3 regions of the Pseudomonas sp. A014 genome follow, and region 1 is predicted to be linked to each of the others. Evidence: predicted binding sites of a transcription regulator. Region 1 holds the regulator's gene; each other region holds the start of a gene.

Region 1 (3,275 bases):
CCTGACGACCTGCAGTTGCCGCGCAAGCATCAGTTGGTGAGCCGCGCGGTCAGCGTGCAGTTGCAGGAAGAGCCCAGCGAAGAGGCCATGGCCGACATGTTCGCTGATCTCTACCACAATCCCGATAAGCGCGCGGGTTGAAGATGAACGGCGCAGGGGGTCGACAGCGGCCCTTCAAGTGGGCAGGTCCCACGCGAGACAAGGTAAAGAACAGACATGGGTAGCATGCATCCCGTACAGGTGATCGCCGTCACCGGTGGCAAAGGTGGCGTCGGCAAGACCAACGTTTCAGTGAACCTGTCCCTGGCGCTGGCTGAACTCGGCCGCCGGGTCATGCTGCTGGACGCCGACCTGGGTCTGGCCAACGTCGACGTGCTGCTGGGGTTGACCCCCAAACGTACCCTGGCCGACGTCATCGAAGGACGCTGCGAGCTGCGCGACGTGCTGTTGCAGGGGCCGGGCGGCGTGCGCATCGTGCCGGCGGCCTCGGGTACCCAGAGCATGGTGCACCTGGCGCCGGCCCAGCATGCCGGGCTGATCCAGGCGTTCAGCGAGATCGGCGACAACCTCGATGTATTGGTGATCGACACCGCTGCAGGTATCGGTGACTCGGTGGTCAGTTTCGTTCGCGCGGCGCAGGAAGTGTTGTTGGTGGTGTGCGACGAGCCCACCTCGATCACCGACGCCTACGCCCTGATCAAGCTGCTCAACCGCGATTACGGCATGAATCGTTTCCGCGTCCTGGCCAACATGGCGCAGAGCCCGCAGGAAGGACGCAACCTGTTCGCCAAGCTGACCAAGGTCACCGACCGTTTCCTCGACGTGGCCTTGCAGTACGTGGGCGCCGTGCCCTACGACGAATGCGTGCGCAAGGCGGTGCAGAAGCAGCGCGCAGTGTACGAGGCCTTCCCGCGCTCCAAATGCGCCCTGGCGTTCAAGGCCATTGCGCAGAAGGTCGACAGCTGGCCGCTGCCGGCCAACCCGCGCGGGCACCTGGAGTTCTTCGTCGAGCGCCTGGTACAGCCCACCAGTGCGGGGCCGGTGCTATGAGCGCGAGCGGATTCAAGATGTACAGCAAGGCGTCCAAGGACGCTCAGTACGAGCTGGTCGAGCGCTATGCCCCGCTGGTCAAGCGGATTGCCTATCACCTGTTGGCACGCCTGCCGGCCAACGTGCAGGTCGAGGACCTGATCCAGGCCGGCATGATCGGCCTGCTGGAAGTGGCCAACAAGTACGACGCCAGCAAGGGTGCGAGTTTCGAGACCTATGCCGGCATCCGCATCCGTGGCGCCATGCTCGACGAGGTGCGCAAGGGTGATTGGGCGCCGCGTTCGGTGCACCGCAACACGCGCATGGTCAGTGACGCGATTCGCGCCGTCGAAGCAAGAACCGGTCGTGACGCTAAAGATCACGAGGTTGCTGCCGAACTCCAATTGAGTCTCGACGATTATTACGGGATTCTGAACGATACCTTGGGCAGCCGCCTGTTCAGTTTCGACGACCTGCTGCAGGACGGCGAACACGAAGGGCTGCACGAGGACGGTGTCAGCGGCCAGGTCGAGCCGTCGCGTGACCTGGAAGACGAACGCTTCCAGGCTGCACTGACCGATGCGATCGCCAACCTGCCGGAGCGCGAGCGCCTGGTCCTGGCGCTGTACTACGACGAAGAGTTGAACCTCAAGGAAATCGGGGAAGTGCTGGGGGTCAGCGAATCGCGTGTCAGCCAGTTGCACAGCCAGTGCGCGGCGCGTCTGCGCAGTCGGTTGGGTGAATGGCGAGCGCGGTGAACCCGGGTTCGATGCAGTCGTTTTACGTGGTGCCGAATTGATTGAGCGCGCGCTTGTGAGACGAGCGCGTTTAAGACTGCTTGGAGGTCTAATTGAACAAAGATATGAAAATCCTCATCGTTGACGACTTCTCGACGATGCGGCGGATCATCAAGAACCTGTTGCGTGATCTGGGCTTCACCAACACCGACGAAGCCGACGATGGCACCACGGCTCTGCCGATGCTCGAAAGCGGTCACTACGACTTCCTGGTGACCGACTGGAACATGCCTGGCATGTCCGGCATCGACCTGCTGCGCAAGGTGCGCGCCCACGACCGTCTCAAGGGCATGCCGGTGCTGATGGTGACCGCCGAGGCCAAGCGCGACCAGATCATCGAAGCGGCCCAGGCCGGGGTCAACGGCTATGTGGTCAAGCCTTTCACCGCGCAGGTACTCAAAGAAAAGATCGAAAAGATCTTCGAACGCGTCAACGGCTGAGCCATGTCTGGGGGCGCTATGGAATCAAGAAACGATTCTCTGGGGGAGTTCGAGTCGACCCTGAAGAAGCACGCCGAGCAACTGGTGCAAAGCCTGGAACGCGGCCAGTTCGGCGAGGCGGTGCAGCTGATCCACCAGCTCAACCAGACCCGCGACCGCGGCCTTTATCAGGAAGTGGGCAAGCTCACTCGCGAGCTGCACAGCGCTATCGTCAGTTTCCAGATCGATCCGCGCATGCCGCAGGCCGAGGAAGTGTCGCAGATCACCGACGCCACCGAACGGCTGTCCTACGTGGTCCGGCTGACCGAGAACGCGGCCAATCGCACCATGGACCTGGTCGAGCAAAGCACGCCTGTGCTCAACGATCTGGCATCCGAAGCCCAGAACCTGTCTGCCGACTGGCAGCGCTTCATGCGCCGCGAGGTGGCAGCGCCTGAATTTCGTGAACTGGTCAAGCGCGTCGACAGTTTCCTGACGCACAGCGCCGAAGGTAACCGCAAGGTGGCCGGCCATCTCAACGATATTCTCCTGGCTCAGGACTATCAGGACCTGACCGGGCAGGTGATCAAGCGGGTGACCGCGCTGGTCACCGAAGTCGAAAGCAATCTGCTCAAGCTCGTGTTGATGGCAAGTCAAGTCGACCGCTTTGCCGGCATCGAACATGACCACGATCAATTGCGCGCTGAAAAAGATGAAGAAAAACATCCAACTCGGGGTGAAGGTCCGCAGATTCATGCCGATAAGCGTGAAGACGTCGTGTCCGGTCAGGACGATGTCGACGATCTGCTGTCCAGCCTGGGTTTTTAGGGAGCACGTTTAATGAGCTTCGGCGCCGATGAAGAAATCCTTCAGGATTTCCTGGTAGAAGCCGGCGAAATCCTCGAGCAACTGTCCGAGCAACTGGTCGAGCTGGAAAGCCGACCTGATGATGCGGACCTGCTCAATGCGATCTTTCGCGGTTTTCACACTGTAAAAGGGGGCGCCGGCTTCCTTCAGCTCAATGAGCTGG
Region 2 (3,275 bases), 520 kb from region 1:
TCGCCTCCAAAGCGATCGGCTGACACCTGCAGCATTGAAAAAGGCGCCCGCGACGGCGCCTTTTTCATGCCTTGGGGAAACTCAGCGCTTCTTGCCTCCCAGCAAAGATCCCATCAAGCCTCGCACCAGTTGCCTGCCCAACTGGTTGGCGGCCTGACGCACCGCCGACTTGATCGCCTGCCCTGCCGCACTCTGCAAGAATTCACCCGCCTTGTCGGCCAGGCTGTCTGCGTCAGCCTTGGGCTGAGGCGCCGGCTCCACCGGCTCGCCCTTGCGCTGGGTCAGCAGCTCATAGGCCGACTCACGGTCGATCGGTTTGTCATAACGTCCTGCCAGAGGCGATTGCGCGATCAGTGCACTGCGCTCCGCCGTGGTGAGCGGGCCGATCCGCGATTGCGGCGGCGCCACCAGCACGCGCTGGACGACCTCTGGTGTCCCCTTGTCCTGCAAGGTGCCCACCAACGCCTCGCCGATCCCCAGTTCGGTGAGCACCGTCAGGGTATCGAAGGCAGGATTGGGGCGAAAACCGTCGGCCACGGCCCTGAGCGACTTCTGCTCCTTGGCAGTGAAGGCCCGCAGCCCGTGCTGGATGCGCAAGCCCAGCTGCGCCAGCACGGCATCGGGCAGGTCGGCCGGGGACTGGGTAACGAAGTACACCCCCACACCCTTCGAACGGATAAGCCTCACCACCTGCTCCAGACGATCCTGCAGGGCCTTGGGTGTCCCGTTGAACAGCAGGTGCGCTTCGTCGAAGAACAGCGCAAGCACCGGCTTGTCGGCGTCGCCGCGCTCCGGCAGTTGCTCGAACAGCTCGGCCAGCAGCCACAGGAGGAAGGTCGCATAGACCTTTGGCGCCTCGTGCACCAGGCGGCTGGCGTCAAGCAGGTGGATGCGCCCGCGACCATCGCTATCGACCCGCAGCAGATCCTCCAGTTGCAGCGCCGGCTCACCGAACAACGCCTCGGCCCCCTGCTGTTCCAGCGTGGCCAGGCGCCGCTGCAAGGCTTGGGTCGAAGCGGTGGTCATCAGTGCGCTATCCTCGCCCAGCAGCTGCGGGTTGTCCTTCAGATGCCCAAGCAGCGCCTTGAGGTCTTTCAGGTCGAGCAGCAACAGCCCCTCGCGGTCGGCAACCTTGAACGCCGCATAGAGCGCCGCCTGCTGGCTGTCGGTCAGTTCAAGCAGGTTGCCCAGCAGCAACGGGCCCATTTCGCTGAGGGTAGTGCGCAACGGGTGACCACTCTGCCCGGGGATGTCCCAAAGGCTCACCGGGTAGGCCTTGGGCTGGTGGGCGAGCCACGGCATCCCGGCAATGCGTTCGGCCACCTTGCCCTGGGGCGAACCCGCCGCCCCCAGGCCACACAGGTCTCCTTTCACGTCTGCCGCGAACACCGCCACACCCGCGTCGCTGAACACCTCGGCCAGACGCTGCAGGGTCACGGTCTTGCCGGTGCCGGTCGCTCCGGCGACCAGTCCATGGCGGTTGGCCAAGCGCATGGCCTGGCTGACCGGCATGCCGTCTAGACCGGCACCTACAACGATTTGCGAAGAATCCGACATCTTATTTCATCCTCTTCTCAAGCTTTGCCTAAAAGCGGCCGATATGCAGAGGCGATATTGACCCGAAATACAGGACACAACCCACCAAGGCTCACCGGATTGTTGCACTGTTTTCTGCTGTGCTTCGTGCGAGCGACCCGATAAAACCTTAGCGGACCCGACGACGTCATGAACAAAAGCCTTCGTTTCAGCCACAAGATTCTCTTGGCGGCCTCTCTGATCGTGATACTGGCCTTTGCGCTGTTCACGTTGTACAACGACTATCTCCAGCGTAATGCCATTCGCGCCAATCTGGAGAGTTACCTGGCAGAAATGGGCCAGTCCACGTCCACCACGATCCGCAACCTGTTCGAAGGGCGGATCCGGCTGGTGGAAAACCTTGCGCAGAATATCGCTCAGCATCCGGCCGATGCCGAAACCCTGATGGGGCAACAGGCGCTGATCTCCAGTTTCCTCACGGTCTACCTGGGCAAGGTCGACGGCAGCTTCAGCGTGCGCCCCGACAGCAAGATGCCCGACGGCTACGACCCGCGCGTACGCCCCTGGTACAAGGACGGCATGGCCGCCAGCGGCCCCCTCCTCACCGAACCCTACATCGACATGACCACCAACAAGATGGTCATGGGCATCCTCGACAAGGTTTCCAGCGATGTCGGCGTGGTCGGCGGCGACCTGGCGCTGGACGGCCTGGTACAGATCATCAACTCGTTGAACTTCGGCGGCATGGGCTACGCGTTCCTGGTCAACGACCAGGGCAAGATCCTGGTGCACCCGGACAACGCCCTGGTGATGAAATCGCTGTCGGAGGCCTTCCCACAGAACACTCCGAAACTGTCCCGCGAGTTGACCGAGGTGCAGGTCGACGGCCAGGCGCGACTGCTCACCTTCACGCCCATCCAGGGCCTGCCTTCGGCCAACTGGTACATCGGCCTGTCGGTGGACAAGGACAAAGCCTTCAGCATGCTCAGCACCTTCCGTAACTCGGCGGTGATAGCCACGCTGGTGGCGGTGGTCATCATCATCGCCCTGCTCGGCCTGCTGATCCGCGTGCTGATGCAACCGCTGCACACCATGACCCGTGCCATGGAGGACATCGCCGAAGGTGAAGGCGACCTGACCAAGCGCCTGAACATCCATAACCATGACGAGTTCGGTGTGCTCGGCAGCGCATTCAACCGCTTCGTCGAACGGGTGCACAGCTCGATTCGCGAAGTCTCCTCGGCCACCGAGCAGGTCAACGAAGTGGCGCTGCGGGTGGTCAGCGCCTCCAACTCCTCGATGCTCAACTCGGACGAGCAGGCCAACCGCACCAACAGCGTCGCCGCCGCCATCAACGAGCTGGGCGCCGCGGCTCAGGAAATCGCTGGCAATGCCGCACAAGCCTCGCAACATGCCAGCTCTGCCCGATTGCTCGCCGAAGAAGGGCAGCAGGTGGTCGAGCACAATATCCAGGCGATGAACCGCCTGTCGGCGCTGATCGTCAGTTCCAGCGCGCATATCGAGGCCCTCAACGACAAGACCGTGAACATCGGCCAGATCCTCGAGGTCATCACCAGCATCTCCCAACAGACCAACCTGCTGGCGCTGAACGCGGCCATCGAGGCCGCCCGTGCCGGTGAGGCCGGCCGCGGCTTCGCGGTGGTGGCCGACGAGGTGCGCAACCTCGCCCACCGTACCCAGGAATCGGCGCAGCAGGTCCAGGGGATGATCGAGGAGTT
Region 3 (3,275 bases), 2.6 Mb from region 1:
CCAGGGATAGGGGCCGGGCTTGATGGTGCGGAAGCTGTAGTAGCCGTCACGGTCGGTCAGGCAGCGACCGACGCCACCGAAGTTGGGATCGAGCGGGGCCAGGTAGCGGTCGTTCTTGTGGCGGTAGCGACCACCGGCGTTGGCCTGCCACATCTCCACCAGGGTATTGGGCACCGGCTTGCCGTACTGGTCGACGACCCGCCCGGCAACGATGATGCGCTCACCGATCGGCAGGCCACCGTTGTTGAAGTTCAGCAACAGGTCATGGTCATGCTCGCCGAAGCGCAGGTGGGAAAAATCAGGGCCGGTGCTTTCGCTGACCGACTGGGCAATACTCACCAGCGCCTGGCGCGGCGAGCGGGCGATGGATGTCTTGTAATCAGGCGTGAGGGCCTTGGGGTGCCAGTTGCGATCACGGATCACGAAGCGGCTGGTGTCCTGAGCGGGCATGCCGTTTTCCTCTCTTGGAATTGTTCGAACCACCTGTGCGTGGCAGGCGGACTTGCAGTTTCCGGCAGGTCGCGCAGGGCGAAAACTGAAAACATGCGCGCCAGACATAACCATTTGGTTATGCAACTTTTCGTCAGACCACCTGATCTGAAGCGCTGGACTATTCTGGATGGACTGCGGTGCTGGCTGCGCAGAGCCCACGGCCCTTCAACCAGGCACGACCCTCACAGCGGAGAACTTCTATGGATTGGCGAAAAGGCCGACGCAGCGACAATGTGGTGGATGCACGCGGCGAAGGCGGTGGCGGCGGGATGCGCTTCGGCGGTGGCAAGGGCCTGGGGCTGGGTGCCGTGCTGCTGATCATCGGCATCGGCTGGATCACCGGCCAGGATCCGCTGCAGATCCTCGGCCAGCTCGCCGGCCAGATGGAGCAACAGCAGGCAGCGCCCAGCGGTGCTGGCGGCAAGGCACCGCCGGCCAATGATCAACAGGCCGAGTTCGTCGCCTCGATCCTGGGCGACACCGAAGATACCTGGAAGGCCCTGTTCGCCCAGGCCGGCAAGCAATACCGCGACCCCAAGCTGGTGCTGTTCAGCGGCCAGGTCAACTCCGCGTGCGGCTTCGCCTCCTCGGCGGTCGGCCCCTTCTATTGCCCGGCTGATCAGCGGGTGTACCTGGACATGTCGTTCTTCCGCGAAATGGAAACCCGCTTCGCCCAGGCCTACGTGATCGCCCACGAAATTGGCCACCACGTACAAACCCTGCTCGGCGTCTCGGCCAAGGTCGATGCCGCACGCCGCAGCGGCCAGCGCCTTGAGGGCGACAATGGCCTGCTGGTACGCCAGGAACTGCAGGCGGACTGCCTGGCCGGTGTCTGGGCCTACCAGGCTCAGAAACGTCTCAACTGGCTGGAGCCCGGCGATGTCGAAGAGGCACTCAACGCCGCCAACGCCATCGGCGACGACCGCCTCCAGCAACAGGGTCAAGGGCGCGTGGTGCCCGACTCCTTCACCCATGGCACCTCGGCGCAGCGGGTACGCTGGTTCAAGGCTGGCTTCGGCAGTGGCGATCTCAACCGCTGCGATACTTTCAACGCACGCAACCTGTAACGCCCTGCTGCAAAGGGCGTTGCAGAGCCTCTCCAGAACGCAATACGACCAATGGGTCATTTTTCTGCTGATAAACGTTTCAGCCGCAGCCGATTCGGCCGATAACCCCGTGGACCCATCAGCTGGCCCCTACAAGAACAACGCCCGGCGACGTGAGATTTTGCAAGACACATTTTCTGGAGAGCGTGCATGAACAGATGGTTTGCCGACAAGAGCGTGAACCTCAAACTCGGGCTGGGCTTCGGCCTGGTCCTGGTATTGACCGGCCTGCTGGCCCTGGCCAGTTGGACCAGCCTGGGGAGCCTCATCAATCGCAGCAACTGGATGAGCGACATTACCCGCCTCAATACTGACCTGACCAATCTGCGCGTGGCGCGCCTGCAATACATGATCGCCAACGGCGACGACGCCGCCGCCGCCAACACGCTGGCGAAGCTGGAAACCTTCAGCGCCCAGCAGCAGCACCTGGAAAGCACCTTCAAGAGCCCCGAGAACCTCAAGCTGCTGCGTGAGCTGGGCAAGATCATCGCCGACTATCGCATCTCGCTCGACAAGATGCGCGCAGGCTACAAGATCACCCTTGCGGCCCGTGAAACCCTCGACCAGAACGCGACCAAGGCGATCCAGTTGATCGAAACGATCAGCAAGGATGTCCTGGCCCGTGACGAAAGCGATGCGACCCGCTTGCAGCAATACCTGGTAATCAGCAAGGCCCGCCAGCAGCTGACCCAGTTGCGCCTGGACGTACGCAGCTATGTGGCAGCGCCAAGCGACGTCGCCGAGCAAGCGGTGCTGCGCCAACTGCAGCAGACCTTCACCGAAATCGACGGCCTCAAGCGCCAGCTGACCAGCGATGGCGCTGCCATCGAGCAGTTCGAAGGCGCAGTGCGTGCCTATGGCGAGTCGGTTCGCCAGCTCAGCGCCTCGACAGCCCAGATCGCTGTGTCCCGCCAGGAAATGACCGTGCAGGGCGGCGACATCGTCAAGCTCAGCGACGACCTGTACAAGATCCAGCTCGAACGTCGTGACATCGAAAGTGCCGAGGCCCGCACCCTGCAGATCGGCGCGACGCTGCTGGCCCTGCTCATCGGCGTACTCGCCGCCGTGATCATCACCCGCCAGATCACCCGCCCGCTGCGCGAGACCCTCGCCGTGGTGGAGAAGATCGCCGGTGGCGACCTGACCCACAACCTGCAGGTCACCCGCCGCGACGAACTGGGCGTGCTGCAGCAAGGCATTGCGCGCATGGGTACGACCCTGCGCGACCTCATCAGCGGCATCCGTGACGGTGTTACCCAGATCGCCAGTGCGGCCGAGGAGCTGTCGGCGGTGACCGAGCAGACCAGCGCCGGCGCCAACAGCCAGAAGGTCGAGACCGACCAGGTCGCCACCGCCATGCACGAAATGGCCGCCACCGTGCAGGAAGTCGCGCGCAACGCCGAACAGGCGTCGCTTGCAGCAACCAACGCCGACGGCGAAGCCCGTGCCGGTGACAAAGTGGTGGGCGAGGCGATCAACCAGATCGAGCGCCTGGCCGCCGAGGTCAACCGCTCCACCGAAGCGATGAATCTGCTGCAACAGGAAAGCCAGAAGATCGGCAGTGTCATGGACGTGATCAAGTCGGTGGCCGAGCAGACCAACCTGTTGGCGCTCAATGCCGCCATCGAAGCGGCTCGTGCCGGTGAGGCGGGACGTGGGTTCGCCGTGGTCGCCGAC

Evidence for each region. The regulator FliA, encoded in region 1, starts transcription of late flagellar genes. The targets are predictions, from matches to a motif close to CTAAAGTTTNNNNNNNNNNNGCCGNTAA.
Region 2: ACTYOL_RS21920 (methyl-accepting chemotaxis protein) is a predicted target of FliA. The motif match lies at 1,575-1,602, and genes of this name have one in related genera.
Region 3: ACTYOL_RS03535 (methyl-accepting chemotaxis protein) is a predicted target of FliA. The motif match lies at 1,637-1,664, and genes of this name have one in related genera.

What each region holds. Positions count from the first base shown of each region.
Region 1 covers NZ_CP199001.1:4,190,341-4,193,615, reverse strand. Annotated here, with positions in the region: gene flhF (flagellar biosynthesis protein FlhF) at 1-141, shown strand, start outside; gene fleN (flagellar synthesis regulator FleN) at 217-1,050, shown strand; gene fliA (RNA polymerase sigma factor FliA) at 1,047-1,787, shown strand; gene ACTYOL_RS19445 (chemotaxis response regulator CheY) at 1,892-2,266, shown strand; gene ACTYOL_RS19440 (protein phosphatase CheZ) at 2,285-3,073, shown strand; gene ACTYOL_RS19435 (chemotaxis protein CheA) at 3,086-3,275, shown strand, end outside.
Region 2 covers NZ_CP199001.1:4,710,348-4,713,622, forward strand. Annotated here, with positions in the region: gene ACTYOL_RS21910 (inorganic phosphate transporter) at 1-23, shown strand, start outside; gene ACTYOL_RS21915 (helicase HerA-like domain-containing protein) at 82-1,557, opposite strand; gene ACTYOL_RS21920 (methyl-accepting chemotaxis protein) at 1,726-3,275, shown strand, end outside.
Region 3 covers NZ_CP199001.1:739,821-743,095, reverse strand. Annotated here, with positions in the region: gene pcaH (protocatechuate 3,4-dioxygenase subunit beta) at 1-450, opposite strand, end outside; gene ypfJ (KPN_02809 family neutral zinc metallopeptidase) at 693-1,559, shown strand; gene ACTYOL_RS03535 (methyl-accepting chemotaxis protein) at 1,749-3,275, shown strand, end outside.